3 regions of the Sphingobacterium sp. UBA6320 genome follow, and region 2 is predicted to be linked to each of the others. Evidence: riboswitches for the same ligand, from Rfam matches in the RefSeq annotation. Region 2 holds a riboswitch; each other region holds the start of a gene.

Region 1 (10,918 bases), on a different contig from region 2:
GTTTGATTGTTATCAATGGTACAGCAAGTAAATTCATTGATAAGGATGTCATTGAGGTCATTAAAGATTTTCAACAAAATGCATTGACCAAAGGAAAGCGTATTGAACTGACAGATGTTGAATACAAGAAAAAATAATAAAATAAAAACAATTAATTAACGAGATTTGTATCCTATCAGGGATAAAACATGCAGCTCAATTACATATGAACTGTATTAATATATATATAAAATGGAAAAAGATTTAGAATTAGGATTTAAAAAAATTTTAGACGGAAATCGTGAATGGATGGACTTTGTTAAGAATGATACATCAGGTCGTTTTCAACAATTAGCAAAAGGTCAAAATCCAGAAATTTTATGGATTGGTTGTGCAGATAGTCGTGTGCCAGCAAATGAAATCACAGGTACTAAACCTGGAGAAGTATTTGTACACCGTAATATTGCAAACATGTGTGTGCATTCAGACATGAGTATGCTATCTGTACTGGATTATGCGGTCAATGTTTTAAAAGTAAAACAAATCATAATCGCTGGTCACTATGGATGTGGTGGTGTTGCTGCATCATTGAGTCGTAATCAATTTGGTATTATTGATAACTGGTTGTGCCATATCAAAGATGTATATCGTTTACATGCGGCTGAAATAGACGCTATAGAGGACCATGAGAAAAAAGTAGACAGATTAATTGAGCTAAATGTACAAGAGCAGGTATTCAATTTGTGTACAACTTCCATTATCCAAAATGCTTGGAAAGATAGAAATGATCTGGCTGTACATGGAATGGTCATTAATATCGGTACCGGAGCATTGACAGATCTTAATTGTACTTTTACTAGTAATGAAGATCTTGGAGATGTATTTTCTTATAGATAGGATATAAAAGGGTCGGGCAACCGACCCTTTTACTATTTAAAGAATTCATTTTCCTTCCTTATACTGTTAGTACTATTACACTCTTTATTACAGTATTTTTTCTCTTAAAACAACTTACTTTAAAATGTAAGAACTACTACGGATAATTCGAAGTAATACTTAACTTTGTATTATGATAAACGAGGAGAAATCATTAAATTTTATTGAAGAAATTATCGAAGAGGATCTTCGTAATGGGGCACATGATGGACGTGTATTAACACGTTTCCCTCCCGAGCCAAACGGCTATCTTCACATCGGTCATGCTAAATCTATTTGCTTAAACTTTGGTTTAGGTCAGAAATACAATGGCAAGACTAACTTACGTTTTGACGACACTAACCCTGTTACAGAGGATACAGAATACGTTGAAAGCATTAAAAACGACATTCAATGGCTTGGCTTTAGCTGGGCACAGGAATTATATACTTCGGATTATTTTGATACTTTATATCAATATGCTGTAGACTTAATCAAAAAAGATCTGGCGTATGTAGATGATAGTACTGCCGAAGAAATTGCGGCAGCAAAAGGTACACCAACTGAGCCTGGAGTTCCTACCCCGAATCGTAGTCGTAGTATTGAAGAGAACTTGGTTCTTTTTCAAGAAATGAAAGATGGTAAATACCAAGATGGTGAAAAAGTATTGCGTGCTAAAATAGATCTTGCAAATCCAAATATGCACTTACGTGATCCTTTATTATACCGCATCAAGCATGCACATCACCACCGCACTGGTAACAAATGGTGCATCTATCCTATGTATGATTTTGCTCACGGACAATCAGATTCCATTGAAAAAATCACACATTCCATTTGTACACTGGAATTTATTCCACACCGTGCGCTATATGATTGGTGTATTGAAAAACTAGAGATTTACCCTTCTAAACAATATGAATTTGCTCGCCTTAACATGACTTATACTGTGATGAGTAAGCGTAAGCTACTGCAATTGGTCAATGATAAATTTGTCGAAAGTTGGGACGATCCGCGTATGCCGACAATTTCTGGTCTGCGTAGAAGAGGTTATACACCGGCGAGTATTCGTGCATTCTGTGATAAAATCGGTGTCGCTAAACGCGAAAACATGATTGATGTAAGTTTGTTAGAATTCTGTATTCGTGAGGATTTGAATAAAACAGCATGGAGAAGAATGGCTGTCTTGGATCCTATTAAATTAGTGATTACTAATCTCCCGACCGACCATATAGAAGAGTTACATGGTGAAAATAACCCTGAGGTTGAAGGTGGCGAAGGTTCACGTATGATCCCTTTTTCAAATGAATTATGGATCGAACGTGATGACTTTATGGAAGATGCTCCAAAGAAATTTTTCCGTTTAGGCCCTGGTCTATCTGTACGTTTAAAAAATGCCTATATCGTAACCTGCCATGACTTCGTCAAAGACGCAAATGGTCAAGTAATTGAGGTTCATTGTACCTATGTCCCTAATTCAAAATCTGGAGAAGATACTTCCGGGATGAAGGTAAAAGGTACCATTCACTGGGTTTCTGTTCCACATGCTAAGGAAACTGAAATTAGATTATATGATCGTTTATTTAACGATGAAAACCCTGCTGCATCTGAAAATTTTAAAGAATCGATTAATCCCGATAGTTTAAAAATTAGCAAAGCATATATAGAACCTGATTTGTTAAATGCGATACCGGGAAAAGGATATCAATTCATCCGATTGGGATATTTCACTTTAGATACCTCTTCGTCACCAGATCATTTGGTCTTCAACCGTACAGTTGGGCTAAAAGATTCTTGGGCCAAAGAAGTGAAAAAAGGTCAATAATAACAATAAAAAGGGAGGCAATAGCTTCCCTTTTTTTACGTCATCCTCTTCAAAAAAAATAGAATCACTGATGATAAATATCGATAGTTTACTCGATCTAGAAAGTAATTACCTTCATAACTACTCTTGATTTTTGTCACATATTTAAAGCTGCGACCTCTTTATATTTGAATAATCACAATTAACACATTCAAATATGAAAAAGTTATTATTTGCAACTGCTGTATGTTTATTATTCGGATTAGGAATAAGTCAGGCACAAGAAACTAAAGACTTTGATAGATGGCAGATACGTCTTAGAGGTGTAGGAGTTGTCCCTATCGAAAATGCTGATGTATCCACGATCGACGGAAATGTTTCTATTTCAAGTCAGTTTATTCCTGAACTGGATTTCACTTACTTTTTTAACAAAAACATCGCGGCAGAATTGATTCTAGGAACCACGAAACACAAAGTATCCACTACAAATTCGGATTTATCGGCTATTGGTGGTAGCACGAATAATAATATTGACTTGGGGAGTGTTTGGTTGTTGCCACCAACTTTAACTGTTCAATATCATTTCTATCCTAGTCCATCTATTAAACCATATGTCGGTGTTGGGGCTAACTATACTATATTTTACAATGAAGATGCTGGAAATATAGTTAAAAACGTAAAATATGATAATGCCTTTGGGTTAGCAACTCAGTTGGGTGTTGACATTAACATTTCGAAAAATTTCTTTGTAAATCTTGATGTGAAACACATCTTTCTGAAAACAGATGTCAATGTGGATGCAAGTAACCTTGCAACTGGATTAAATATTCCTGCAAAGGTGAGCATAAATCCCTTTCTTCTAGGTTTTGGTCTAGGGGTAAGATTTTAGAAAGAGTCGACAGACCTTGTAAAGAAATGTTTACCTTATATTTTAAAACGAAAAGAGACCAGTACTTTGATATAATTACTGGTCTCATTCATTGTATGAATCAATCTCTTAGATAGATCATTTTATATTTTCTGCTCAGATCAGCAACATAAGCATACCGATCTTTTTCTTTCGTATTTGCGAGTATCCGTTCATACCGATCAACAGAGTCAAGAGCAATTTTTATATTTTGAACTTCTAGTCCTGTTTCGGGTTTATCTGTAGCCAATTGTTGATAATAATCCATATGTTCTGTTAAAAATTTGAGATTACGATCAACAAGTTGATTAGCAAATTTACTTTCTCCAGTTTTATAAAGAGTATCAATAACATCTACATAACTTGTCACATCAGCCATACTGTATAGACGCTGTGGTAGTTCATTAAATGCTTTTACAGCAACTTGTCTTGCTTGTTCTGTTTTACCCTGTGCAAACAAAGTTCTTGCTGCTTTTCCAAAGATTTCTTCTGCATACATACCTGCAAATCTGAAGGAATCTGTATCAATATAAGTTGCTTGGTTTATATTGCCCCAAGCATATTTTTCAACAATATTTTTGTATAATTTATCTATATTTATTAGGGATTCCCCTTCTGAAAGTTTTGCATCAATAGGCATCAGACGTTTGGCAAATCCCTCATCGACCATGTATTTGTCCAATCCCATGAGGTTTTCACTAGGCACCATGCTTGAAAAATAAATTGGTCTTTGCCAATTGTTATTGGCAAGAACTGACATCAGCCCTAGGTCTGCCCGTGTTACATAATCATTTCCAAAAGTCCACTCCAATTGATTTGATATTTCATTTTCCCATTCCTGCGGCACTACTCGATTTTTGATTACCTCAGATTTATTGACAGCAAGTCTAAGTTGTTTTGTGGGCAAGAAGTTTTCATATTGTCCATCTCTCATTTGTAGTTTATGATCATTACTGTCGGATAGTAAGAAATCTAACAATAATTTAATATCTGTAGATCCTACTAAATTCAGGTCATGATAAGGCAAAGATTCTCGAATACCTTTTGCCACCTTTTCATTTGGAATGGTTATCGGTAATCCGGCAGCTTGATAAGTTGCATTTTTCACCTGCCGAAAGTACCAATCAGAAGTCAAATAACTAATGACCACTATCCTGACATCTCGACGTACACCCTCTACTTCTTGCAAATACCATAATGGAAAAGTATCATGATCACCATAAGTAAATAAAATTGCATTGGGAGCACAAGTTTCTAAATAATTTTTTGCAACATCCCTTGCTAAGGATTTTTCAGATCGATTATGATCATCCCAATTTTGATTAATAAGTATTAATGGCGCAGCAAATAGACACAGTGATGTTGCAAACAGGGCTGTATTTCTTTCGTTTGCATATTTTTTTAATAGTTCTGAAATAGCAAATACCCCTAAACCAATCCAAATGGCAAAGGCATAAAATGATCCTGCATAAGCATAATCCCGTTCACGTGGTTGTAATGGAGATTGATTTAAATATATAACAATAGCCAAACCTGTAAAAACAAATAATAGTCCCACGACAATCGCATCCTTCTTATTCCTCTTAAAATGCCAAAATGCACCAGCGAGTCCTATCAATAAAGGAAGAAAAAAGTAAGTATTTCTAGTTGGATTATGAATCATTTCATCAGACAATTTGGATTGCCCTCCAAGATGTAGATTGTCAATAGCTCTAATACCTGATAACCAATTTCCTTCTGTTAATGAACCATTTCCTTGTTGGTCATTTTGCCGACCAACAAAATTCCATAGAAAATATCGCGCATACATATGTCCAATCTGATAATTAAAAAAGAATTTTAAATTATCAGCAAAATTGGCTTTTCGGCCTTCTTCAATTCCTAAATAGCCTTTATAAAAATATTGATGATAGGGTTTCTGACTATAAATCCTTGGAAATATGGTTTCTCGATCAAATTGATAACTGGACGACCTTTTTATTGCGGCATATTGATGACTGTCTTTTCTATAATCAACACGTTCATTGACTCCAGTTGGATTTGCATCAAAATATGGACCTTTTATCAATGGTTCTGATTCGTACTGTTCTCGACTTAAATAACCTAAGAAAGAAAAAACATTTTTAGGGTCATTATTGTTTAGGGAAGGATTGGCATTCGCTCGAATCAGAACCATGGTAAAGGAACTGTATCCCAAAAGAATAAAGCAGGTTGCTAGTAATGCCGTATTTAACACAACTTTCCCCTTTCTTATGGAGTAATAGATACCATAAATTAATGTTGATAGAATCAACGCTACAAAAACCAATATCCCTGACCCAAATGCCAGCCCGAGGGTGTTGACAAAAAATAAATCAAATTTGGCGGCATACTTAATGAGATACTGAATCACGCCCCAAAGAATTAATGCCAGTACTCCGAGTCCAATTATCATTGCTTTACTGATTCCCCATAAAGTTGTCCGGTCTGTTTTCTTGAAATAGATGATAAGAGCTATAGCTGGAATCACCAATAAGTTCAATAAATGAACCCCAATTGATAGTCCGATGATATAAGCGATAACGATAAGCCATCGATCTGCTTGTGGTTTATTTGCGCGAGCTTCCCACTTTAATATCGCCCAAAATACTACTGCAGTACACAAGGAGGACATCGCGTAGACCTCTGATTCTACTGCTGAATACCAAAATGTATCGGAGAAACTATAGGCTAAGGCACCGACAAGACCTGCTCCCATAATTTTAATAACTTGATTTTTATGAATTGGTTTATCATCAGAATGACTGATCTTTTTTCCTAACGCTGTAATGGTCCAAAATAAAAATAATACTGTCAAACCACTGCATACAGCAGATCCGATATTCATCCAAAAGGCAATCTGAGCCACATTACCTAATGCAAAATTTGAAAAGATATTCTGTACCATCAGAAACAATGGTGCTCCTGGCTGATGAACAATCTGGAGTTTATAAGCTGAAGCAATAAACTCACCGGTGTCCCACCAGCTTGTTGTCCGCTCAGCCGTAATAATAAAAACTACTGTTGCTATGATGGCACATAGCCAGCCTAACATATTGTTCACTTTCTGATAGCTCATGAATGATCCAGGTTTAATTGATGATATATAATCAATTAAATATAATGAAAGAAGATTTCAATTGAACTAGATTAACTTTTTTTAACAAAAAAATACAGCCTATAAAAAAAGCCCGCTACATTTACGTGGCAGGCTGATCGTTAAATAGGTTGATTTAGAATAACTTTTCTACAATACTTTTTGTCGGTCCGGGATTACTCATGGTGTAAAAATGTAAAACGGGAGCCCCGAAATCGATTAATTCTTTACACTGCTGTACTAGCCATTCTTCTCCCACTTGTCTTACATCAGCATTACTTTTACATGCGGAGACCGCTTCACTCAATTCTTCGGGAATATCCAAATGGAAAATCTTAGGTAGGGTAATCAATTGCTTTTTAGTTGTCAACGGTTTCAATCCGGGTATTATAGGAACATGAATACCATTTTCTCTACATTTTGTAACAAACTCTTTGTATTTTTCTACATTAAAAAACATTTGGGTCACGATAAATTCTGCTCCCATTTCTACTTTCTTTTTTAACCATTTGAAATCTGTATTGAAGTTTGGCGCTTCAAAATGTTTCTCTGGATAACCCGCTACACCAATACAAAAGTTTGTTTTTTCAGATATAGCAATATCTTCATGGAGATATTGTCCCTGATTCATATCAACCACCTGTTGCAATAAATCCGTTGCAAATGCATGTCCACCATCTGTTGGAATAAAATCAGAATCACCTTTTCGTGCATCTCCCCTTAGTACCAGCACATTATCAATACCTAAGAAATTTAGATCAATTAATGCATTCTCCGTTTCTTCTTTCGTAAATCCTCCACATATAAGATGAGGAACAGCATCCACTTTATACTTATTCATAATAGCGGCACAGATAGCAACTGTTCCTGGACGTTTACGATAAGCCACACGCTCTAATAAACCGCTTTCGTGTTTCTTATACATATAGTCTTCTCTATGATAAGTCACATCGATAAAGGGAGGCTTGAATTCCATTAGTGCATCCATTGTTTTAAAAATACTCTGGATACCTTGCCCCTTGGCTGGAGGCAACAATTCAAAAGAAAACAAAGTTTTTCCTTTGGCATTACTGATATGATCAACGATTTTCATTAATTTTTTTTAAATATGATTTTGGTTGGCTTACATCGAAATGCACAAGTAAACTTGTTTCAACTTATCTTTCCCATCTCTGAGTTGGGGTAGAATGTAGCACCTTATAAAATAACAGGTTGCTAAGGCTTCATTGGGTCTAGTCCCTCTGCCTTTCTCTATAAGCATCGGCTAATATCGGTAATAGAAATTTATAATCAAAATAATATTAGAAACTTGCTCAAAAAATTATACGCTTATAGCGCTATAAAAACAAGATCAGATAAAATAAATAAGCCACTACACATCTTTGTGTAGTGGCTTATATTTCTTCATGTTCGATAGTGAAGATGTTAAATTTCTTTATACAACTCAACTAAGCCTTCGGGCAAATCAACCTCCAATACTTGATCTTCTGAATCAATACCGAGCATTAAATCATCATTTAATGGGAACATAAGCTCCTTGCCATTGAAATCAACGGTGGCTATAAATTGTTGTGGCATTTCTTGCACATGTGTAATTTCTCCAAGTTCTCCATGTACCTCATCAATCACTAGATACCCAATTAAATCCGTATATCTGAAATCATCAGGATCACGTTCAGGCATTTTATCATTAGGCAGATATACCTTCTTACGGACTAAGGGCTGTGCTTTATCGATATGATCTACATCTTCCAAATTCAAATAAGCGGTACTATTGGTTTGGTATTTAATATTAGCAACAAAATAAGGAACTAATTTTTTATTGACTTCAACAAATAAGACATCAAAATCTAGATCTTGATAATCTTCAAATTCGAAAAAAAGCTGCAGCTCTCCTTTTAATCCTCGTGTTTTACTAATATAACCGATGTAAAAACTTTCTTCTATGGTCATGTTCTAATTTGAAAGGGCAAATTTAAAAATATAAATACAAAATTGCAGTACTACTTTGGAAATAGGAGTTATTTTCTTTTTAAAAAAAAAGCCGGATCATGTCGAACCGGCTTTCTTGATACTGTATGAAAGAAAAATTATCCTTCAGTTTCTTCTGCAGCAGGAGCTTCAGTTTCTTCTGCAGGAGTTTCCTCTGCAACTGGAGCATTTTTAGCAGCAATAGCAGCAGCTTTTTCTTCTTTTTTCTTAGCTTCAGCAGCTAATGCAATTTTCTTAGTTTCAGCTTTTGTATTAGCTAAACCGTCTTTCTTACCAGCGATTCTTGCATCATTAGCTTCAGTCCAAGCAACAAATTTAGCATCAGCAGCAGCCTCATCAAATGCACCTTTTTTAACACCGCCTAATAAGTGTTTTTTGTATAAAACACCTTTATCCGAAAGGATAGTACGAGCTGTGTCAGTAGGTTGAGCACCTTTATTCATCCAATCCAAAGCTTTTTCAAAATCCAAAACGATAGTCGCTGGATTTGTGTTCGGGTTGTAAGAACCAATACGGTCGATGAATTTACCATCACGTGGAGCACGTGCATCTGCTACTACTAAGTGGTAAAAAGGACGTCCTTTTTTACCATGTCTTTGCAATCTGATTTTAGTTGCCATGTTTTCTTGTTATTTATGTATTCAACATATCCCCCGTACTTCATGTAAGAGGGGACGCAAAGATACAAAGGATTTATGAAAGTAAAAAGCTAAATATAAGAGTCAACTTCCAAGTAATAAGAAAGATGCTACCTTAGCATCCATTCTGAACCGTAGAATGATTTAAAAATCATCCGTTTTAAAGAATATAATCTGGCTTCATAACAGAAAAATAATGGAATTTAATTCGAGAAATTTATTTGTAATTTTACGTCTATTGTTAAATAATAGACATACATACAGTTTTGTCTATTCAAATTAATAAGCGTATTTTCATCCTTCCAAATCAAATTGAATTCATGTCATTAATAGCTCCATTAAAAATATTAAAAGCCTCTGCAGGTTCTGGTAAAACGTTCAGCTTAACTGTACATTACCTAACGCTATTACTTTCAAAAGAAAACAGTTATCGAGAAATATTAGCTGTCACTTTTACAAATAAAGCAACGGCTGAGATGAAAGAAAGAATTTTATCCGTATTGAAGGGTTTGGCTTTGGGTGATCAAAGTAGAAAAATACAGGATTATAGAAGTTTATTGTTGACACAATTTTCACAATGGAATACAAGCTTCATTCAAGAAAAGGCGTACCGGGTCTATCGCAAGATTTTACATGATTATAGTCACTTTACCATTAGTACTATTGATGGATTTTCTCAAAAAGTTATTCGAAGTTTTACATATGAGCTCAATTTGGATGCAGCATATAAAATAGAAATGAATACCAGTAGGGTGCGACAAGAGCTTACTGTCATGTTAAACCAACTTTTGGATAAGCGTCCGGATCTACTGGAATGGATCATTGAATTTGCCGAAAAAAAGATATCAAATAATGAAAATTGGAACTACCGTAGAGAATTAACTAACTTGGCAAATGAAATCTTTTCAGAAAACTTCAAAGAATTTGACAAACATCTTTTATCACAAAATTCGGATAAAGTATTTAATACCTTAAATAAGGAAATAGAAAATTTTACTCAAGTATTCTTAGAAGCCCTAAACGAAGAGATCAAAAGTTTTACAACCACATTTAAATCCTTAAACATTGATCCTGCGGAGTTAAAGGGAAAAAGCAGAAATCCTATTTATTCGTTATCCAATGCAACGATCAATGTGTTCAAACAAAGTACGTCTAAACTCCAGGAGATTATTACTAAATATGTTGATTTAATGGATAAGGAGGATGCTTTTTTAAACGGTAAGAAAGAAATCAATTACGCTTTGAAGCAAGCCTTATTCCCACTTCTAAAAAACTTTAAAATATTACAAGATAAATTCAGTACTTATATCACTTACGAAGCATTCCAAAAAAATTTTTACTATCTCCGTCTTATGAAAGAGATGAGTGACTTATTGGCACAATGGCGTAAGGAAAACAATGCTCAATTAATTTCAGATGCTCAAATTCAATTGAATAAACTGGGATTAGATCAACATGGAGATCCTACTTTTATTTGGGAAAAAATCGGAAACCGTTACCAATATTTTCTTTTTGATGAGTTTCAAGATACTTCACGTATCCAGTGGAAAAATTATAGCCCATTATTA
Region 2 (10,918 bases):
TCACCGTCTGCTTTTGGATCTACCGACAATCCTTTTTCTTTGATTGTTTCAAAAACATTTAATAAACGGATTTCTTCATCTTCTCCGTAAATTGTGATGTCTTCTAAAGTCGCCATTTTTGTAGAAGATAAACTTACTACAGATTTAATCTTAGCGCTATCTAAAGTCTCTAAAATAAATCCACCTTTATTCTGTCCAACTAATTTGAACAACCCTGGTTTTCCTGTTACAGAAACTAATGCTCTTAAATTCATAATATACTTTTTCTTACTGAAAACTAGTCTTCAATAACTTCAATACTTAAAATACGGTCACCTTGACGGATATCGTCAACGATGTCAACATTTTCAACAACTTTACCAAAACAGGTATGATTTCTATCCAAATGAGCTGTATTGTTACGGCTATGACAGATGAAAAATTGTGAACCACCTGTATTACGACCTGCATGAGCCATTGATAAAACACCTCTATCATGATACTGATTTTCTCCAGTCAATTCACAATCGATTTTGTAACCAGGACCACCTGTTCCAGGCATCCCAGAAGCACCTTCGCGTGAATTAGGACATCCACCTTGGATTACGAAATCAGGAAGGACACGGTGAAAAGTCAGGCCATCATAATACCCTTCTTTAGCTAATTTGATGAAATTTGCAACTGTATTTGGAGCATCTGCTGTATAGAATTGTACAGTCATGTCGCCTTTTTCTGTTTTAATAATCGCTTTACTCATTTTTTTAAAATAAATATGTTCAAATACAAATATAAGATTTCAAAATGACTTGATAAAAAGAATGCACACTCAAGTCGGATTTCACTGAATTTTATTTGTATAAATAATTGATCCTAATAATTTTATGTTTTTATATTTTTGAGTAAATTAGGAAATTATATTGACCATTTATATTCCTAATTTATTAATATGAGTAAACTAGTCATTCGAGATTGGGCGGAAGCAGATCGTCCAAGGGAAAAATTATTAGAACAAGGACGCCGTGTATTGTCAGATGCTGAACTACTCGCTATTTTAATTGGTTCAGGTTCTCGAGAGGAGACCGCAGTAGAGCTCTGCAAAAGAATCTTATCACGATCGCAACATAATCTGGATAACCTTTCTAAAATGGATGTCGTAGATTTATGTGAATTTAAAGGGATCGGACAAGCAAAAGCTATTACAATAATAGCGGCCCTAGAATTGGGGCGTAGACGTAAAGAAGCTGATCAGATAAAAAAACCATTGCTGAATAGCAGTAAACGGGTGTATGATTATTTTAAATATCAATTACAAGATCTTCCTCACGAAGAGTTTTGGGTACTGTATCTCAATACAGCCTGCAAAGTATTGGATAAACAGCTGATTGGTAGAGGAGGGAATGATTTTACACCAGTTGATATCCGTATTATCTTACGTTATGCACTTAATTGCACTGCTAATTCCATGATATTAATTCATAATCATCCCTCGGGAACTTGTCAAGCTAGTCAAGCGGATAAAATATTAACAAAAAAAATTATAGATGCATCCACGCTAATGGACATTCGAGTCAATGATCATGTGATCTTCACAGACAATGGGTACTTCAGTTTTCGCGATGAAGGATTAATGGATTAAAGTTAGGTTATCGAGCAAACAATAAGTCTATCATTTAATCTTGAATCAGAAAATAAGGGGAGTTATAGTCTCCCCTTATTTCCATTAATCGTTAAATTTTCTTTTTTGCCTTCTATATAGAATATAGATAATTGCCAGTAAGGCAACTACTGCAAGAATTATATAACTTGAATTAGAATGTTGTTGTGTATTGACTGCATTGGTATCTGCAAAAACCAAGTTGCCTACCATTATCAGTAGAATTGTTAACCACTTAGCCATAATTTATTATTTATTTAGTAACTCCACAATATAGTGATATTTAATATATCAAGCAAATTTTCTGCCAGTTATTTGTAATTGTGGATTGTGCTATATTATTTTATAAAATAAAGTGTTGAAATCATATATTGACCATGTTTTTTTTAAAGCACTTAAGATGCTGTATAATTTTGTGTATTCTGTTAAAGGATATTTGTTATTTATGCGCTTGATGCGTTGGAATCGAATCGTGTTTTATAATAAATCTTATTGTAGGATGTTTTTTTACTTAATTCTTGAGGAATTTTTGATCAAAAGATCGATACTTGGTTTTATTTGGAGCTAATTGATATGAGTTTGATCTCTAAAAATTAAATATCAGGACTGAGTCTGTATTTGGTATGTAAGTAAATGTCGCTAAACAGATTTGGGTAGAATATTTTTTGATAAAAAAGAACGCTTTATCCTGATATGATGAATAAAGCGTTCTCTTGTTGGATCTACAAACAGCATAATGCTTGAAATCCGATTGATCGTTGTGTTAATTAACCGATCTCAGCGATGAAATTACCTATTTGATTGATTTCATCTTTATGTGCTGTGATTTGCTTAAGATTGATCGTCCCGATGATATATTTAAAGTCAGGAGCATAGTATCTTTCGATGATTTCAGTAAAACCTAGTTTTTCGATCAGGTTGTCTTCCTCATATCTTAAATACACTTTAATTTCATGATCATTGCTATAAGATAGTGCATCGATGTTTAAATGTTTCTTATACTCATATCTATAATCATAACGCAAAGCTGTGATATCAGATAAGACAGCAGATCCAGTAGGGTGACCGCCTGCGCCTTTTCCGTAGAAAAATTGCTCGTCGGCAAAAGCTGCTTTCACAAGTACACCATTATTTTCATTCTCTACATTAAACAAAATATTATCTGCACTGATAAATTTAGGAATGACATAAAGGACTACCTTACTGTTATTGATTTCACGTGCAGTAGGGATAAGTTTAATTTTAAAGTTTTTTTCTTTGGCAAAACGTATATCTTGTGCACCTAATTTATCAATACCAATATTGAACACATCATCTGGATTGACATAGATACCATAGGCATGTGAAGCGACAATGGTCAATTTAAATTTTGGATCAAATCCACCAACATCTAAAGTGGGGTCGGTTTCTGCAAACCCGAGATCTTGTGCTTCCTTCAATGCATCAGCGTAAGGTTGATTCTCGTTGAATACTTTTGACAGAATAAAGTTCGATGAACCATTGAAGATACCTGTTACAGCATGTAATAATTCATTGTCATAGTATTCTTCCAGATTACGAATAATGGGTATACTTCCACATACAGCTCCTTCATAAAGTAAGCTAGTGCCATATTCTTGTTGGATAGCCGCTAATTCCTCCAAATGCGTAGCAATCATTTTTTTGTTTGCTGAAACAACATTTTTTCCAGATTTAAGCGCACGAACTGTTAAAGCATATGCTGCTTCTGCATCATCGATTAATTCTACGACTGTATTGATATCTGGATCGCCTAATACAGCTTCTGCATCCGTTGTAAACAACTCTGGGGCAAGTGATCTTTTCTTGTCAGCATTCTTGATGACAAATTTTTTAATTTCTAAATTTAAGTTTTTAGTCTTGATAATGTCGTACAATCCTTGTCCTACAACTCCGAATCCAAACATTCCAATCGTTAATTTCTTACTCATAGTTGTTTTTTACGCTTTTATATAATGGTGCTATCTGAAATTATTTTATTTTATCGAAAGCTTGTTGTAAATCATCTTTAATATCATCGACATGCTCAATTCCTACCGATAACCGTAATAACCCAACAAATACTCCTGCTGCTTTTTGTGCCTCTGCACTGAGTTGCTGGTGTGTTGTAGCGGCTGGGTGGATGATCAATGATTTTGTATCACCTACATTTGCTAGATGGCTAATTAACTCTAGGCTATCTATAAAAGCATCGGCTTTAGTGACATCGCCTTTTATCTGAAAAGAAAGAACCGCTCCATATCCATTTTTTAGGTATTTCTGTGCATTTGAATAACTTGGTGAGCTTTTCAAGCCCGGATAGTTCACTTGCTCAACTTGCGGATGCGCTTCTAACCATCTAGCGATTTCTAGGGTGTTGTCTACATGACGCTGAACACGTAGCGAAAGCGTTTCTAGACCTTGTATAAGCTGGAATGAGTTGAAAGGTGATATAGCCGGTCCGAAATCACGAAGGCCTTCCACACGTGCACGGATTGCAAATTGGATGTTGCCAAATGGACCATCTGGGCCAAATACATCTGCGAAGACCAATCCATGATATCCTTCAGAAGGTTCAGAAAATTGTTTAAATTTACCATTGCCCCAGTTATATGTACCACCATCAACGATGACACCGCCAATACTTGTTCCATGTCCGCCGATCCATTTTGTCGCAGATTCGACAACAACAGAAGCACCATGCTCTAGCGGTTTGAATAGATAGCCCCCAGCTCCAAAAGTGTTATCTACGATTAAAGGTAAATCGTGTTTTTTAGCAACTGCAGCTATTTTATCAAAATCAGGAATATCATAACTTGGATTTCCAATTGTTTCTAAGTATAATGCTTTCGTATTTTCATTGATCAATGACTCAAACTCCTCAGCTGTTGTCTCTTTCGTGAAGCGGACCTCAATTCCAATTCTTTTAAATGCAACTTTGAATTGATTGTATGTACCACCATAAATATGGCTACTCGACACAAAATTATCACCAGCCTCTAAAATATTATTTAATGCGATGAACTGCGCAGCTTGACCAGAGGCAACCGCCACTGCAGCAACACCACCTTCTAATGCAGCAATGCGTTTTTCAAAAACATCTGTTGTCGGATTCATCAGACGGGTATAGATGTTTCCAAACTGTTTTAATGCAAATAAGTTAGCGCCATGTTCCGCATTTTCAAATACGTATGAGCTGGTTTGATATATAGGTACTGCACGTGCGCCAGTAGTTGGGTCTGCAACTTGTCCTGCATGAACTTGTAGAGTTTCGAATTTTAAATTTTTATTTGTAGACATGGTTTTTTATAATTAATTAGTTGAATATTTTCGTGAATATTATAGAGTGAGGATCTGCACATGTAGATGCACTTGCTATCCATTAAGTAAAAAATGGATAGATCTAACAATAAAACATAAACATGTGCTCAAACATTCGCATTGAAGTTGATGCAAGAGTTGTAAATGTTACGTTGGTAATTGAACTTACCCTGTTGTTTTTTTGTAATGTAAATATCATTGTCGTTTCATTTATATCCTCCATAACAATATTGATATGGACAGGAATTGGCACCTTTTCAAACGTATTTTGAAGGTTGCCAGTGGGTCATTGAGCCAGTCTCTCGCCACTTCTTTATAAATCAAGACCTGATTGAAAGGTTTTGATTAGGTGTATTTCGATTCGATCTACGTTGCAAATATATGTCTTGGAATTTAGAAACCAAAATATTTTGAATTATTTATTTAATACATGAGTAAGAAATGTAGTTTCTTTTTCTTGAGAAAAAGGTGTAATTATTAAATATGAAGAGTGTTAAGTAATTTAGGTTAATTATGGAATCAAAAGAAAACAAAGGATAAGGGAGATGTGCGTCTTCGCATTCTTAAAAGGTGAAAAAAACGCTTTGCACAAATCGGTTACAATTCGACATCTATTCGTAAAGTAGCCGCCAATCCGCTATAATTCCCATTATTATCTATCTGTCCTATAAGGACAAGAGTGATATCGGATATGCTGTTCATCAAGAAGAGCATTTACACATTGATCCTAGTAGAAATAAAGGTTGAATCAAAAGAACAAGTTGATGATTCTCTTAGTTTAGAGAAATGGTTGATTGTATGTGATCGCACAATGGCCGATGATGATGGCTGCGAACAAAAAAATGCTAGAAGTATTGGCTTCTAGCATTTTTTAACTTAAGTGAACGACCCTAAACTAATAACAGGAGCTTTATTTTATAATGCGCTTTATTTTATTAGATTTTTTAATCAACTTATGTAATTGTGTATAGTTTTCCTCTTGAATAGCATCTTTCAGAGCTTGCAACTGTTTAATATTTTCTTCCAATACTTCTAATACGTTTACTCTATTTTGTTTAAAAATAGGTGTCCACATATCGGGAGAGCTTTTAGCCAAACGTACTGTGGATTCAAATCCAGAACCCGCTAATTCAAATATCCTGCCCTGTGATTTTTCTTTTTCTAATACCGTTAAGGCTAGCGCAAAAGAAGTCAGGTGGGAGATATGTGAAACATAAGCGGTATGGGTATCATGTTCTTCCGCAGTCATAAATGACGTGCGCATTTCCAGTTGTTCAGTAATGGAATCTGCGAGTTCAAAAGCGTCTTCATCAGATTTAAAAGCCTCCACGTAGACCATCATTTTATCTTTGAACAAGTTTGGTAAAGCTGCTTCTGGGCCAGAATATTCAGTCCCTGCCATAGGGTGAGCCGCCACATACCGACCACGATTTGGATGTTCTGAGATCAATTGTAAAATATTAAGCTTAGTAGATCCCATGTCAATAATGACTTGGTCTGTTACTAGATCTAATAATTTTGGTGCCAACGAGATAATCGCATCCACAGGAGCCGTGAGAATAATGACCTTGCATTTTTCTAGTGCCTCTTCCAACGTTGCTTTCTGATCGATAAAGCCAATTTGCAATGCTTTTGTTAAGTTAGCATCACTTTTGTCGACACCAAATACCTGATCACAAAAATGCTTTTCTTTTAGTTTCATGGCGACTGAGCCACCAATTAAACCGACGCCAATAATGGCTATATTTATCATGTTATTTTAATCTTAATTCGTTTCTTTAACTTCTTTAATTCGCTCAATAGCCTCTTGCAACACTTCAACTGAAGCACATAAACTAATTCTGATATAGGAGTTTCCAGCAGTTCCAAATATACCTCCTGGAGTAATGAAGACACGTGATTGATTTAATACCTCATCACTAAGAGCGTAGCCCGATTCGTAACTGTCAGGAACTTTTGCCCACACAAATAAACCAACTTGATTTTTTTTGTAGATACAGCCTAGCATGTTCATGATTTCAAAAACTAATGCTCTTCTTTCATTGTAGATTCCATTTAATTCTTGATACCACGATTGATCTAATTGTAATGCTTTGGCCGCAGCAAGCTGTGCTGGCAAGAACATGCCAGAATCCATGTTGCTTTTAAATCGCAGCACTTCATTGATACGTTCTTCTGCACCCACTAACATACCGATTCGCCATCCAGCCATGTTCGATGACTTACTTAATGAATTAAGTTCTAAGGCAACATCTTTTGCTCCTTCAATAGACATAATGCTCTTAGGGCTGTCTGTCAAGATAAAACTATAAGGGTTATCGTGGCAGATTAAAATATGGTTTGCCTTTGCAAAAGCAATCAATTCAAGATAAAATCCTTCATTCGCACTAGAGCCCGTAGGCATATGTGGATAGTTGATCCACATCAGTTTTACTTTCGATAAATCGTTTTCAGAAAGCTTTTTAAGATCAGGTAACCAATCTGTTTCCTCAGATAAATCATAGGTAATAGCTGTGGCTCCACTTAGTCGCACTGCAGCGGCATAAGCAGGATATCCCGGGTTTGGTATTAAAACCTCATCACCTTCTTGCAAGTAAGTCATGCAAATATGAACAATACCTTCTTTAGAACCTATTAAAGGTAAAATTTCTGTATTTGGATTGAATGTTGCCTGATAATAGCGTTGATACCAATCTGCAATAGCTTGTCTCAATATAGGCGAGCCTTTATAGTTTTGATAGCCATGTACATTGGCTTTAGCCGCTTCTGTCGTCAAGGTCTGAATTACTTCAGGATGAGGTGGTAAGTCTGGGCTTCCGATACCTAAATTAATCACACGAGCACCTGCTTTATTGAGCTCATCAATTTCTCTTAATTTTTTTGAGAAATAATATTCTTCGGTTTGTTGCAACCTTTTGGCAACTTCTATTTGCATTATGTTCTGGTATTTTACTATTTACAAGGACTAAATTAGGTTTTTTCTATTAAAATAATAGTATAACCCATTGTACATTTTAAATAATGTTGCTTTTTAAATTATTGATATTTCCGTTGCATATATTTTTGTTGATGTAGTGCATGGTGTTATTGCATTCATCTTGATCAAGATTGCGGTTTTGAATTCATCAAAACATGGAGCATGATTATCAATAGATATGGTGTACGTTGATATCAAGTATAAAAGGCTTTTTTATCCGTAATCTATTGTAATACGTCTCGATATATATGTAGAGCGACCCCAATATATCTTATACATGCAAGCAGGTTGCGAACAGGGTAGTATCATGGTGAAAATACTATAAACACGGACTGAACACGGACTCAACATGGACTTAACATGGACTTAACACGGATTTAAGATGAATATAATAAGCATATCATACCTATTTATGATGAAGCAAACTCGAATAATCTGCGAATACAAGCTCTACTTATTGAAAAGCTAATGCCAATAAAAATTGGGTTTATTGTTGTTAAATCGTGTTTTTTGTAAATTTATTAAAAGATTAGTAATCCCCTCAATAGATTGATTGGCATAAACTAGAGTTATGCTTGAACGGTTAATAATCAATCAACGAGTCCGAGTCAATTATGATCAATAAGATGTTTTCTGAGTTATATTCATAAATCATAATGCAAAACCGCTAGGTATATTGTGGTTTAAATTTGGTGTTTATTGGATGAAATTTATAATATCATCGAAGTGCAAGATTTCATTCCTTGAAAGTATTCCTTATATATTGCGCGTAATTTTAGTATTTTTGCTACCTTAATATTATAAATGAAAACTTACTTTAGGTTATTATCTTTTGCCAAACCCATTGAGAAATACGCAATTCCGTATATTATCTGCACCCTAATTACGGTTGTATTCAGCACATTGAATTTGGCGTTATTAGCTCCTTTGTTGCAAACTCTTTTCAATACAGATCAAGTTTCTTCTCATGTAGTATTAGCAAAGCCCGATGGATATTTTGATATTCTCGGTTACTTCAATTATTATGCAAGTCTGGCTAACCAACAGTTCGGTGCTTATGGTGCATTGAAGTATGTCTGTATCGTGATCGTAATTTCCGTATTTATAAGCAATTTGTTTCGTTATTTAGCCCAACGAATTATGGAAAATTTGCGTATTCACACTTTATTGAATTTACGGAAGACGGTATTTGATAATGTCATGGATCTACATTTAGGCTATTTTAATGGACAGCGTAAAGGCGATATTATTTCCAAAGTATCTTCTGATGTTCAGGTTGTACAGTATTCTGTTACAGGTACATTGCAGGTTGCTTTTAAAGAGCCACTTCAACTCATTGCATATCTGGTTATGTTATTTGTTATTTCTGCAAAACTGACTTTATTCGCTATGCTCGTCATTCCAGTATCTGCTTTTTTTATATCTAAAATTGTTAAAACTTTAAAGGCACAAGCGATTGCTGGTCAAACATCTTATGCGAATATGATTTCTTTCTTAGATGAGGCATTATCTGGTGTTCGTATCATTAAAGCCTTTAACGGAACAAATTTCGTTAAAAAAAGATTTAATGATGAGAATGATCGTTATGCGGGTATCATGCGTGCAATGGCAAGGCGCCAACAAATGGGTTCACCTGTATCTGAATTGTTAGGTGTGATTATGGTCGCTATCATTTTATTATATGGTGGTAATCTGGTTTTATCAGGGAGTGATGAGTTTGGAGCATCTGAGTTTATTGCCTATATCGCTATCTTCTCACAAGTAATGCGTCCTGCAAAAGCATTGACAGATGCATTTAGTAATATTCATAATGGTATTGCGGCTGGTGAGCGTGTACTGGAATTGATTGATACCAAAAGTGAAGTTACTGATAAGCCTAATGCGAAGAAAATTACTGATTTTAAAAAAGCGATTGAGTTTCAGCATGTAGATTTCGCTTATGGTGAGAAAAACATTTTAAAACATATCAATCTAATTATTGAAAAGGGAAAAACAATAGCGCTGGTCGGTCCTTCTGGAGGGGGTAAATCTACTTTGGTGGATTTAATTCCGCGTTTTATGGATGTTACAGCAGGTCAAATTTTGTTTGACGGTATAGATTTAAGGGATCTAGATCAAGAATCTCTACGCACAATGATAGGTGTAGTGAATCAAGAGTCTATCTTATTTAATGACACCATCTTTAATAATATTACCTTTTCCAATACATCTGCGACCCAGCAAGAGGTTGAGAATGCTGCCAAAATAGCTAATGCTCATGAATTTATCTTGAAAACAGAATCCGGTTATCAAACGAATATTGGTGATCGTGGCGCTAAACTTTCTGGTGGCCAACGACAACGAATTTGCATCGCGCGAGCTGTATTGAAAAACCCACCCATTATGTTATTGGACGAGGCAACTTCGGCATTAGATACGGAATCCGAAAAACTAGTTCAAGATTCTTTATATAAGCTTATGGATAATCGTACTACGGTAGTCATTGCACATCGATTAAGCACCATTCAGAATGCAGATAAAATTGTGGTGATAGATGGTGGCCAAATTGTAGAATTTGGAAGTCATACAGAATTGATTCAGAAAGAGGGTTTGTATAGAAAATTGATCGATATGCAACAGTTCACAGATTAATGGTTATTTCATTGATATTGCTGTACCAAAAACAAGGCTAGATTCTACGAATTTAGCCTTGTTTTTGGTACATTTGTTATAGACTAGGAGACATGATAATGGATGCTAAAGAAAAATTAAATTTCTTACTTTCTAATCCGCTTTTGGATAGTGAGTTAAGAAATATAGCAAATAAAGTGTTGCAAGAAGAACGCATCACATTTGATGAGGGTGTATACCTTTATAAAAATGCCGAATTGGGTTATTTGGGTGTTTTAGCGAATTATATTCGGGAGAAAAGACATGGGGATATCACATTTTTCAATCGTAACTTTCATATTGAGCCTACGAATGTGTGTGTTTACGATTGTAAGTTCTGT
Region 3 (10,918 bases), on a different contig from region 2:
CCCTTCTGTAAGGCCCTCACCTACAATGATCTCATATGTCAACGTAACAGGCTCAAACTGACTTTTAGTACTGAAATAAACCTTATAGTCCACCGGTTCATTTCGATTTGACTGTACGGTTATTTCTGAATCATTATTTTGGTGTATATAGAAAAAAGGGTGATCATAAGGTGTCTCCAGCTCTTTGTTACAAGAAACAGATAACAACATCATAAACCCCATTAAAAGTAGCATCTTTTTCATGTCTTATTTATTTACAGTAGGATTTGGTTTAATTGATGGATTAGCGTCCAGTTCAGTTTTCGGAATCGGTAAGATAAAGAGATCATTGGGATAGTTGACAGTGCAATTAGCTGCTCCGCAATCCGTACCACGGTTTAGACTTTCTTTATAACGCATAATATCATAGATCCGTTGACCTTCAAACGCGAGCTCTTTGCGGCGTTCCATTTTGATCTGGTCTAGCAGTTCTTCTGGAGAACTATATTGTACGATGATGTCAGCCACATTTTTATTCAACGCTCTTGCTCTGATCATTTTAATATCCTCCTCTGCTAAGCTATACTGTTTAGTATGGTAATAAGCTTCGGCACGATTGAGGTATAGTTCAGAAGTACGGATCACTTTAAAGTTGACCGGCCAGTTGATATCTGGTATAGCAATATTTTTTGCATTTTTAAGCGAAATAGAATTTCCCGAACTGGCTTGTAGTTCATATAGGTTTCTCCTCACATCAGTAGTCTCAAAGAAATTTAAAAATGCTTTGCTTGGGTACGCCAAAAAGGATGTGCGATCTGAATAAAAGCTAGACATATAATTTGCTGATCTCGTATTAAGATTCAGTTGCCAGATAACTTCAGACTTGATGCTGTTATAGTCCGATAACTGACTCTCTGCTATAAACATGTCTTTATAATCAGCATTTTTGACTAATGGATAGCTTCCTTTTGACACGACTTCAGAAGCGTATTGGATAGCTTCATCATAACGTCCCATATATAAATAGATACGAGACAACAAGGCACGAGCGGCGTCTGAAGAAGCATAGATACGTGTAGCGGGACTCAAATTATCTAGATACTGGATCCCCGTCTCCATATCTTTTATGATTTGCGCGTAAGTGTCCTTCATCGTTGCGCGCGGTAAATTTTGCGGTGGTAGAGGCGTTACTGTTGGAATAGGAATTCCTGGATGACTTGCATCAGCTGTATACGTATAGTGTTGTGCATATACATTGGCAAGTGCAAGGAAAAGTAAGCCCCGGATGATGTGGCTCTGCCCTAAATATCTATTAAAATCATCCAAGTTACCATTCAGAGTAGGTTGAATACCTGCTGCAGAGTTGATGATATTATTGATGTTATTTAAGGCTTCATAACCTGAGGACCAGATAGCCATGGTCCCACCGGTTCCATCCTCTTCATCAACATTATAATTGTAGTCTGTCAACATATAATTTTGAGTTGATGTCGTACTGCGCTGTACATCGTCGCCACGCAAATCACCATATATGCCGTATTGAGACTGAAAAAAACGAGAAGTTAGACTATAACTACCCATCAAGGCATCACGCATGCCATTGACATTTGAGAATAACTGTTCTTTGCCCAATTGCCCGATAGGCGCTACTTCTAAAAAAGAGCTGCCACAACTTACTAATGAAAAACAGAGGGCAGCAAACGTATATTTAAATAATTTCATTTCAAATTCTTATTTTAAAAACCAATATTGATATTCAAAGAATAATTAAGCACTCGGCTGGATTCTGAAAGCATATTGGCATAGGTATTATCTACGACACTACTGCTTGTTACACCGTATTGCTTAGCTAATGCTTCATAATTCTTGATTGTCCCTTTTTTTGCTGAATAGGGTGTCCATATCGCCAAATTGCTGGCCATAGCGGTCACTGAGATATGACTTAATTTTAAGCGTTCTATTAATCCGGCTTTAAAAGTATAACCTAAGCTGATGTTGTCCAATTTGAGATATGTCCTATCCAATAAAAAGCGAGTAGAATTCATGATGGACGATGTACTTGTATTCGAAAGTCTAGGCGAAGTGGCCAATTGTCCTGGAAAACGCCAAGAATTTAACATATCAATGGATTGATTTCCGCTTAAAATACTAAGACCATCCAAACCATTGTTTCTTCCTGCTTGATCAAAATAAAGCCCTCCTTTTGCATATTTAAAAAAGACAGAAAAGTTCCAGTTATCATATGTAATATAGTTAGTCAGACCACCGTAATACTTGTGTGTCGCATCACCAGCAATGACCCGATCATTGGTATTAAAAGTTTTGGTAATATTGCCATTTACGTCATACCACATCGGATCACCAGTAGAAGGATCTACGCCAGCCCAACGTACTAAATAGTAAGATCTTGAGTTATAACCAGGACGCATAATCGTAGTTCCGGATACCCGATCGATATCTTCATTTAACTCCAATACTTTATTACGATTGGAGGATAGGATAAAACTGGCACTCCAATTAAACTTTTCTTTTTTGATGATATCTCCGTTCACGCTCAGTTCGAGTCCCGTATTTTGCATTTTACCTACATTTTCATAGGTACGGCGAAATCCGGTTACCATCGAGACATAGGCATTGTCAATCATATCATGCGTTACATTACGATAATATTCTGCAGCAATATTAAATCTTTCAAATAATCTAAAATCTATACCCGTGTTGAGCATTTTGGTTGTTTCCCATTTCAGTCCGTCATTGACACCTCGTGTCATCGTTGTACCAGAATTACCGCCATAACTATAGTCGGCATCGTATTTATAAATACCGCTGGCATAAGATGAATTAAATCTAGAGTTACCATTGTTCCCGTACGACACTTTAAATTTCAAGAAATCGATAACTTTATTTTTAGGCCAAAAAGACTCATTACTCGCAGTCCAGGCAGCTCCTACAGAAATAAATGTACCCCATTTAACATCCTTTCCGAAATTGGAACTTCCATCTTTTCGATAGGTGTAGTTGATCGCATAGCGTTTGTCATATACATAACCAGCCCGCCCAAAATAAGAAAGTAGAGTCTGTTTGTCACGACTTGTTGTTCCTACACGACTTGTTACTGCCACAAAACCAACTTCTCGGATATCGTCATTGGGAAAATTGCTTCCTGTCGCAGAAACAGAACGACGCTCCTCTTTTCTCGCTTCGGTACCCACTAAAAAGTCAAAATCTCCACCAAATATCTTCCTATCAAAAGTCAATGTATTGGTACTGATCAAATTGAGCACTTGTGACTGTCCTCGATATGCACTTCCATTGCTTGAGGCACCAGAATAATTATACATCGAATTATACATATCCTCATTGACACTGGTAAAATCAGCTCCATTCAGATTGGTAAACTTTAATCCATCCATTAATTGATAGCTGAATCCTAATGATCCAAGCACATGGGCGGCTTCTTGTTTCTGATCATTTTGATCCGATAATCCCGGCATATTTTGCAACAAATTACCATTTGGATCTCGTTCTATATAACTTCCATTAGGTCCATAAGGACTGATGAGTGGACTGTATTGAAAATAAGCATTTCCAGGATTGAACATATCGTCTTTGGTATAGGAAGCCGACATGGTTGAATTGATAATCAAGCGTTTTCCGACATTACCACTTACATTTGAACGTACATCATACCGCTTGGTGGTGTTGCCAATGATCATGTGTTTTTCATCGTACACATTGGCAGCTAGGAAATAGCGTGCTGCATCTGTGGAGCCCGAAAGACTTACATTATGCAAGGTTGTCAAGCCAGTACGATTGTAGACATCTGCCCAATTTGTATTTTGATTGGTATCTAATTTACCCAGTTGATCCATCATTCCCATATCTTTGACGAGATTCAGGTATTGAAGACCGTTGAGCTGGTTGAGGTATGTCGTGGGACGTTTATTGATCCCTGAACGGAATGTATAATTAAGTTTTGGTGCTCCCTTACCTTTACGAGTGGTGATCAAGATTACCCCATTTGAACCATTGGCTCCATATATGGTCGTAGCACTTGCGTCTTTAAGGACGGTCACGCTCTCGATATCGTTGGGATTTATATAGGTCAATGGACTAATCGAGTTCTGCATCCCGGGGATCGAATTGGTCGTTCCGCCGGTATAGAGCGGTACGCCATCCACCACCCATAGAGGCTCATTGGAAGTTGTTCCACCTACCGTGGACGATTCACCACGTATGCGTGTACTGTAGCGTGATCTGGCTGAACTATTCGTGCCCGCATCTTGTGAATTGAACTCTACTCCGGGTATAATACCTTCCAACAAAGCATCAAGACGAAGTGTAGGTCTATTTTCTAATTCCTTTCTTGTGATCACAAAAGCAGATCCCGTCTGATTTTCACGCGACTCTTTGGTTCCATAAGCCGTGACAATAACTTCATCCAGGTAATCCATACTCTTCTCCAATACAATCCGCGAGTTTTTCATGATCTCCTTGACAGGTATTTCCTGCGATTTATATCCGATATAGCTGATGATCAACGTACCTTCCACAGGGGCTACGATATTGAATTCGCCACGATTGTCCGTACCGATCACTTTGCTCGTACCTTTTAAGGCTACACTTACACCGGCTTGATTGGCAGCTGTTTTTCCGTCTTGATCATCAACGACTACCCGCCCCTTCAACAATACAGTAGAGCCCTGCTTTACTTTTGGCTTGGTAAGTGTAATCGTTTTATTGACAATCTAATATTCAACATTTAGTGCTGTGGATAATTTTGCTAGCGCTTCCTTAATCCCATTTTCATTGAGCGCAAGCTGTAAAGCAGGATCGTTTTCCAAAATATCAGCATCATAGACAAAAGAATAACCAGATTGGTCTTCGATCTGCTTTAAGACAGTTTTTAAAGGTTTTTTGGTACCATCTACTTGAATTTGCTGTGCAAAACTATGCTGAGAAGTACAGGTCAGCAATCCAATGGCCACCAAGGTAGTGAGTTTAACCGAAAGCAACTCGGGCTTTAAAAAAGCCGGGCTTCGTTTAAAGAATTTTTCATTCATTTTATTTAAGGTTAATTATTTGCAAAAGTTACATACAGAAGATTTCCTTTAAGCTGGAAATTTCCATTCGTTAGGTTTTTCATGATCTCAAGCACATCGGCGGTTTTGGAACCATTTGCTATTTTACCGGAAATATGCTGATTAGGTATAGATGTCTGATATACAACCTCAAAACCATACCAACTACTCAACTGGTCTAGGACTGATTTAATAGATTCATTATCAAATTCAAAATCTAGATTGCGCCAAGCCTCCTTATCCGATCTGGTTAGTTTTTCACGAATGAAGGAGCCATCTGTATTGAGCACCATGTCATTTGGTTTTAAAATCAAGCTTTGACGACCATTGGTCAATTCGATTTTACCCTCATGCAGTGTGGTTATTGTTTTTTCAAGGTCGGCATATGCTTTTACATTGAATTTTGTTCCGAGAACTTTTATTTGCTGATCTGAAGTTGTGACCACAAAGCTCCGTCCCGGAATGGTCGTTACTTCAAAATAAGCCTCGCCTTCCAAGGAGATTGTCCTTTGGGAAGAACTAGCATAATCTGGGGATAGAGAAATTTTAGATCCCACATTTAAAGTTACTTTGGTGCCATCAGGAAGAATGGCTTTTGTAAATTCACCTTTACCTGTTGCTAATGAGCTCAACGATTTATAGTTCCTCAGATCCACATAATTTGCTGTATCAAGAAAATCCTTTAGGTCGCCACTGATCTCTTCGCTCTGACCTGTATCATCTGTTATTAGAACTGCTGACCTAAATATCGGTTTATCAACGTCAGATTGTTGGTTTAACCATATCCAAGCAACCGCTGCTGAAAAAAGCACGATGGCTGCTGCGACTTTCCATAACCATTGTATCTGCTTCATCTTCACTGGAGCGATACGATTGTTTATATTTTCCCAATGTTTCTGTTGGAGTTCAACAAGAGGGACATCGCTATCAACCTCGGTCTGACTATCGTCAAAACTATTATACCAAAGCTGAAATTGGCGGATCTCATCCTTAGAAGCCGTACCCTGGTTGATACGGGCAATAATTTCTTTTATTTCTTGTTGCGATTTCATATGATTAACAATCGTGGTCTATAATAGAAGTACCACAAGTATCAATCAACGCACGCCGAAAATTAAAAAAATAATAAAGATTTCAAATTATTTATAAAAATCCTCAAATGTTTTAGACTTTTACTTATTTGATTTTCAACAGTACGAGGTGAAATATTCAATTTTTCAGCGATTTCCTTACTATTGAGATTGTCGATTCGAGAATAATTAAAGATAATTTTGGTCTTCTCCGGTAGTCGTTCTATCTCCTGAAAAATAAGTTGCTGAAGTTCTTTTGAATTCAAGGCATCATCCAAATTAAGTTCTTCTATCCGATCCAACAGACCATAGGAGGTATGATCAATATATTCAACTCGAGAAGATCGGTTTAAATATTTGATAATAGAGAATTTAGTTGCCTGAAACAAATAGGCTTCAAGATTTTGAATTTCGTCAAGTTTGGGGTTTTTCCAAAGAGAAACAAAGATATCCTGTAAAATATCTTCCGCAATATCTGTCTGTGGAAGCCTGTTATTACAGATTACAAATATCTTATCCCAATACCTTTCATAAATGATCTTAAATGCTTCTTGGTCTCCAGCTCGGATCAACTTTTGTAAAGTTAAATTATCGAGTGAGCTATAGTTGTTTTTCATTTTTATCCCCGTTCTGTCGAATATCTACAAAACGAATCCATGTGATGGGCCAAAACTACAATAATAATTAAAAGAAAACAAGACAGTTAACCATCGAGAACTCGGGTATTCGGTATTTTACCCCAATAAAGGAATCGCGTAACTGCATCAAAAAAATATCCATATCAAACTTGATCATGAAGCTATAGCAAAATCTATGTAGTTAAGCATAGACCTATGCGGGAAAAGAATATCATCCAATTATTTTAAAATAAATTTTGATTCAAAATAAAATCTACTAACTTTGTAGAGTATTCAGAATTGCACGATGCAATACCAACCGAGTTAAGTAACCGCGGTGGTAAATTAATATGGGTTTCGACCAAAAATATCTGGATACAGTTTATGGTTTAATCCTTTAAATTTTTAAATTGTATGTCAACACCAAATCTTTATCAACACTTACTGGAAAAATTCAGTTATTACACCATCAATGAACTGATACAACTCAACAATGATACGGTATCGGAAAAAGGCTGGGGTTCCTCCAAATCCACATTTCGCACGGCTCTCATCAGTACTTTTTCTAAAAGAGGTTTAGACCTTTCCAACATTATTTCAAGAGAAGATGGTTTTACCTCCGTCAAGTATGTAGCAGTTCGATTAGAAAAAAACACGCTTGTTCCAATTGTTCAGTAGGATAGTCAGAACGACATGATCTTTGCAATTTATCTACTAGTCTAATGAATCAGATCCACAGCTTGTTATACTCTAAATTGGCATTAAAAAGATTAGGATATCAAGCTTACAAAAAGTAGTTCAGTTATTTTACTAATAAGCTTCAGTTGTTTATTATTTTCGAACAATTGAAGCTTTTACAAAATTATATTCCTTAAAAGTATATTTATCGTTTATCATATCTACTTTAAACAATAGTTCTCTCCTGATTTATTTCCAATTGCGAGCACAATATTAATACTCTAAACAAAAGATGCATCGATAGTTTGTGCCAAGCATATCTGCATTTTTTATTTGATACTCTGCTTTAATTTCCCAAAAATACGGATATGATCACCTGATCATTACATAATATGTATCTACCTAAAATTTTCAAAGCTTTTATAAAATGACTTCGTCAAAAGCCTTCCTAAATAGAAAATAGGAATTACATTAGATAAAGTAGATTTTGTATCTTGCATGCTCATAATTGTATTTTTTATGAATCGAGTGAAAAGAGCTCAATCCATGATCACACTCCTTATTAAAATAAATTATTTTGATGAAAAAAAAATCTTTAATAACGCTTTCTGTATTACTTTGTGCTTCGGCAACTATGGCGCAAGAAAAGAAAGAAACGAAACTAACTGTTAATATGGAAACACCAGCAAAAACTCCATTAGACCCGCAAACCCTATGGAAATTAGGCCGTGTTTCTGCCGAAGGAATCTCTCCTGATGGTAAAACATTGGTATATGGTGTCTCTAATTACGCTGTGGAGACCAACAGCTCAGAGAAAAACTTATACACCTTATCATTGGAGACAGGCAACGCTACTCCCCTAACCAGTGAAAAAGGCGGCGAGTCTGTGGTACAGATAACAGAAAATGGTGATATTATTTATTTGTTCAAAGGTCAGCTTTGGAAAAAGAACAGATATAAGGGTGAAGCTGTACAATTGACAAATAGCGATACTGAATTAGAAAATGTCAAGTTATCTCCAAATGGTCAATACATATTATTCAGCAAAGCTGTTTTAATCAAAAAGTATCACAGTACAGATAAATATCAGGATTTACCAAAGTCCGATGCCTATGTATTCGACAATCTGGACTACCGTCATTGGGATACTTTTAATAATGGAAAATTTAACCATCCATTCGTGGCTTCCTATAATAATGGAAAAATTGGTGAAGCAATTGATCTGTTACAAGACGAGCCATTTTACAGTCCTCAAATGCCATTTGGCGGATCGGAAGATTTTGAATGGACGCGCGATAGTAAAGCGATTTTATATGTGAGCAAGAAAAAATTTGGTACGGACTATGCTGTAAGTACCAATACGGATATCTACCGTTATGATCTTGCCACCAAGCAAACAACCAATCTAACTGAAGGAATGCTTGGATACGACACCAATCCAACTTACAGTCCGGATGGAACCAAGTTGACTTGGTTGAGCATGAAAACGGATGGTTACGAAGCGGATAAAAATGATATCATTGTGTTTGATAAAGCATCTTCTCAACGACTAAATCTAACCGCGCATTGGGATGGTACCGTAAACTCTTTTACCTGGAGTAAGGACAATCGCAAAATTTATTTTGTAGCACCTGCTAAAGGAACGGTACAACTATTTGAATTAATTGTTCCTACTAATTTTAAGAACAAATCCTTAGCGTCCATCAAACAGATCTCTGAAGGAAATTTTGATATTACAGGAATTGTTGGGCAGGTCGATAATCAGTTAATTGTAACTTCTACAAAATTTACAAGAGCTACAGAGGTGTACCGTTATGACTTAAAGAGTAAAAAGTTAACTCCATTGACCACTGTCAATGATAATATGTATGCGCAGATCAGTGATAATAAGATTGAATCCAGAATTACAAAAGCCTCAGATGGTGAAGACCTTTTTTCTTGGGTCATTTACCCTCCTGATTTTGATCCTACAAAAAAATATCCAACGATCTTGTACTGTGAAGGCGGGCCACAATCGGCTTTAACACAATTTTATTCATTCCGTTGGAATTTACAGCTTATCGCATCTCAAGGATATATTGTCATCGCTCCCAACCGTCGCGGTATGCCGGGATGGGGTGTGAAATGGAATGAGGCGATCTCCAAAGATTGGGGTGGACAGCCGATTCGTGATTACTTATCTGCGATTGATGATATATCGAAAGAAAAATACGTAGACACCACGCGCCGCGCTGCTATTGGTGCTAGCTATGGCGGATATTCTGTTTATATGCTCGCTGGTGTACATGAAAATAGGTTTAAAACATTGATCGCGCATAACGGCTTGTTTGATATGAGAAGCTGGTATGGCACGACAGAGGAAATGTTTTTTGCTAACCATGAGCTGGGCGGCCCATACTGGGACAAAGCAAATGAAAAATCGTACACCACATTCAATCCATCCGAATATATCGAGAAATGGAATACACCAATTTTGATCTTTCAAGGTGGTCACGACTACCGCGTGCCGATAGGACAAGGACTTGGAGCTTTCCAAGCTGCACAGTTAAAGAAAATTAAAAGTAGATTGGTTTATTTACCCGATGAAAATCATTGGGTGCTATCGGGACATAATGCCCAAGTATGGCAAAGAGAATTTTTTGGTTGGTTAAAAGAAACATTATAATAAACAAAACGGGCTCGAAATTATATCGAGCCCGTTTTATTTTATTCCTCACCCTTCTTTCCAAAGATGGAAAGTTTAATATATTTTCCAGGTTTTTCTTTAATATCTTTCATCAGATGATCTAAACTTTGCGATGCATTATTTAAATTATCATAAAGCTTATCGTCATTGATCAATAGGCCTATTGAGCCCTGTCCCTTGTTGATTTTATCAACGATCGTCTGGAAATCGCTCATAGCCATATTAGCTTTATCCATTGTTTGTTGAAAATCAAGCTTAGCGGCTTTATCAGTAACGGTATTTAAATTGGACATAATAGCTGTTATTTGACCGCTATTATTTTTAAAGGTATTGGTAATGATGTCTAAGTTCGTGATGATATTTGTTAATCTTTTACGCTCCGAGCCCACAAGCCCTTCCACATCTTTGGTAATGAGTTCCACATTTTTTAATGATGTTGAAATACTATGTACACTTTCCTTAAAATCTTTTTGAAACTGATCGTCCAGTACAGAATTGACAACTGTTAATACTGAATCTAATTTTATGGTGATGGTTTCAACTCTTTTCTGTATCGGCTCGACCTTATCCATGATATTTGCCTGGATACCCGACGCTAACATATCACCATCCTTGGCCAACTCCGCACTATTCCCCATATCAAATACGATCGCCTTTCCTCCAAGTAGATCGGTACTGGCTATTCGTGCTATGGTATTTTTGGGTACCTTATATTCGGAACTGATTTTGAATTGTGTTAAGATACTACCATCAGGCTGCAAGGTCATCTTCGACACACGTCCTATTTGATATCCATTTACTAACACC

Evidence for each region. A riboswitch is a leader RNA that binds a small molecule or an ion and turns the genes downstream of it on or off. The one in region 2 is predicted to bind S-adenosylmethionine.
Region 1: it holds a riboswitch for S-adenosylmethionine, as region 2 does, so the genes downstream of both, B3P23_RS07935 (methylenetetrahydrofolate reductase) here and B3P23_RS05095 (O-acetylhomoserine aminocarboxypropyltransferase/cysteine synthase family protein) in region 2, are expected to answer to the same signal.
Region 3: it holds a riboswitch for S-adenosylmethionine, as region 2 does, so the genes downstream of both, B3P23_RS03775 (5-oxoprolinase) here and B3P23_RS05095 (O-acetylhomoserine aminocarboxypropyltransferase/cysteine synthase family protein) in region 2, are expected to answer to the same signal.

The regions. Positions count from the first base shown of each region.
Region 1 covers NZ_DJTA01000013.1:50,863-61,780, reverse strand. The annotation lists gene B3P23_RS07960 (SulP family inorganic anion transporter) at 1-137, shown strand, start outside; gene B3P23_RS07955 (carbonic anhydrase) at 232-876, shown strand; gene B3P23_RS07950 (glutamine--tRNA ligase/YqeY domain fusion protein) at 1,049-2,719, shown strand; gene B3P23_RS07945 (OmpW/AlkL family protein) at 2,916-3,587, shown strand; gene B3P23_RS07940 (DUF2723 domain-containing protein) at 3,688-6,702, opposite strand; gene B3P23_RS07935 (methylenetetrahydrofolate reductase) at 6,857-7,813, opposite strand; SAM riboswitch class I at 7,875-7,980, opposite strand; gene rimM (ribosome maturation factor RimM) at 8,146-8,673, opposite strand; gene B3P23_RS07925 (30S ribosomal protein S16) at 8,811-9,332, opposite strand; gene B3P23_RS07920 (UvrD-helicase domain-containing protein) at 9,671-10,918, shown strand, end outside.
Region 2 covers NZ_DJTA01000008.1:279,945-290,862, forward strand. The annotation lists gene B3P23_RS05075 (DUF5606 domain-containing protein) at 1-254, opposite strand, end outside; gene B3P23_RS05080 (peptidylprolyl isomerase) at 278-736, opposite strand; gene radC (RadC family protein) at 926-1,615, shown strand; gene B3P23_RS05090 (homoserine dehydrogenase) at 2,401-3,582, opposite strand; gene B3P23_RS05095 (O-acetylhomoserine aminocarboxypropyltransferase/cysteine synthase family protein) at 3,623-4,930, opposite strand; SAM riboswitch class I at 5,159-5,273, opposite strand; gene B3P23_RS05100 (prephenate dehydrogenase) at 5,862-6,704, opposite strand; gene B3P23_RS05105 (pyridoxal phosphate-dependent aminotransferase) at 6,717-7,886, opposite strand; gene B3P23_RS05110 (ABC transporter ATP-binding protein) at 8,733-10,559, shown strand; gene mqnE (aminofutalosine synthase MqnE) at 10,658-10,918, shown strand, end outside.
Region 3 covers NZ_DJTA01000007.1:209,327-220,244, forward strand. The annotation lists gene B3P23_RS03745 (hypothetical protein) at 1-243, opposite strand, end outside; gene B3P23_RS03750 (RagB/SusD family nutrient uptake outer membrane protein) at 247-1,701, opposite strand; gene B3P23_RS03755 (SusC/RagA family TonB-linked outer membrane protein) at 1,716-4,667, opposite strand; gene B3P23_RS03760 (hypothetical protein) at 4,728-5,042, opposite strand; gene B3P23_RS03765 (FecR family protein) at 5,054-6,112, opposite strand; gene B3P23_RS03770 (RNA polymerase sigma-70 factor) at 6,175-6,747, opposite strand; SAM-I-IV-variant riboswitch at 7,033-7,126, shown strand; gene B3P23_RS03775 (5-oxoprolinase) at 7,162-7,425, shown strand; gene B3P23_RS03780 (S9 family peptidase) at 8,006-10,090, shown strand; gene B3P23_RS03785 (MlaD family protein) at 10,132-10,918, opposite strand, start outside.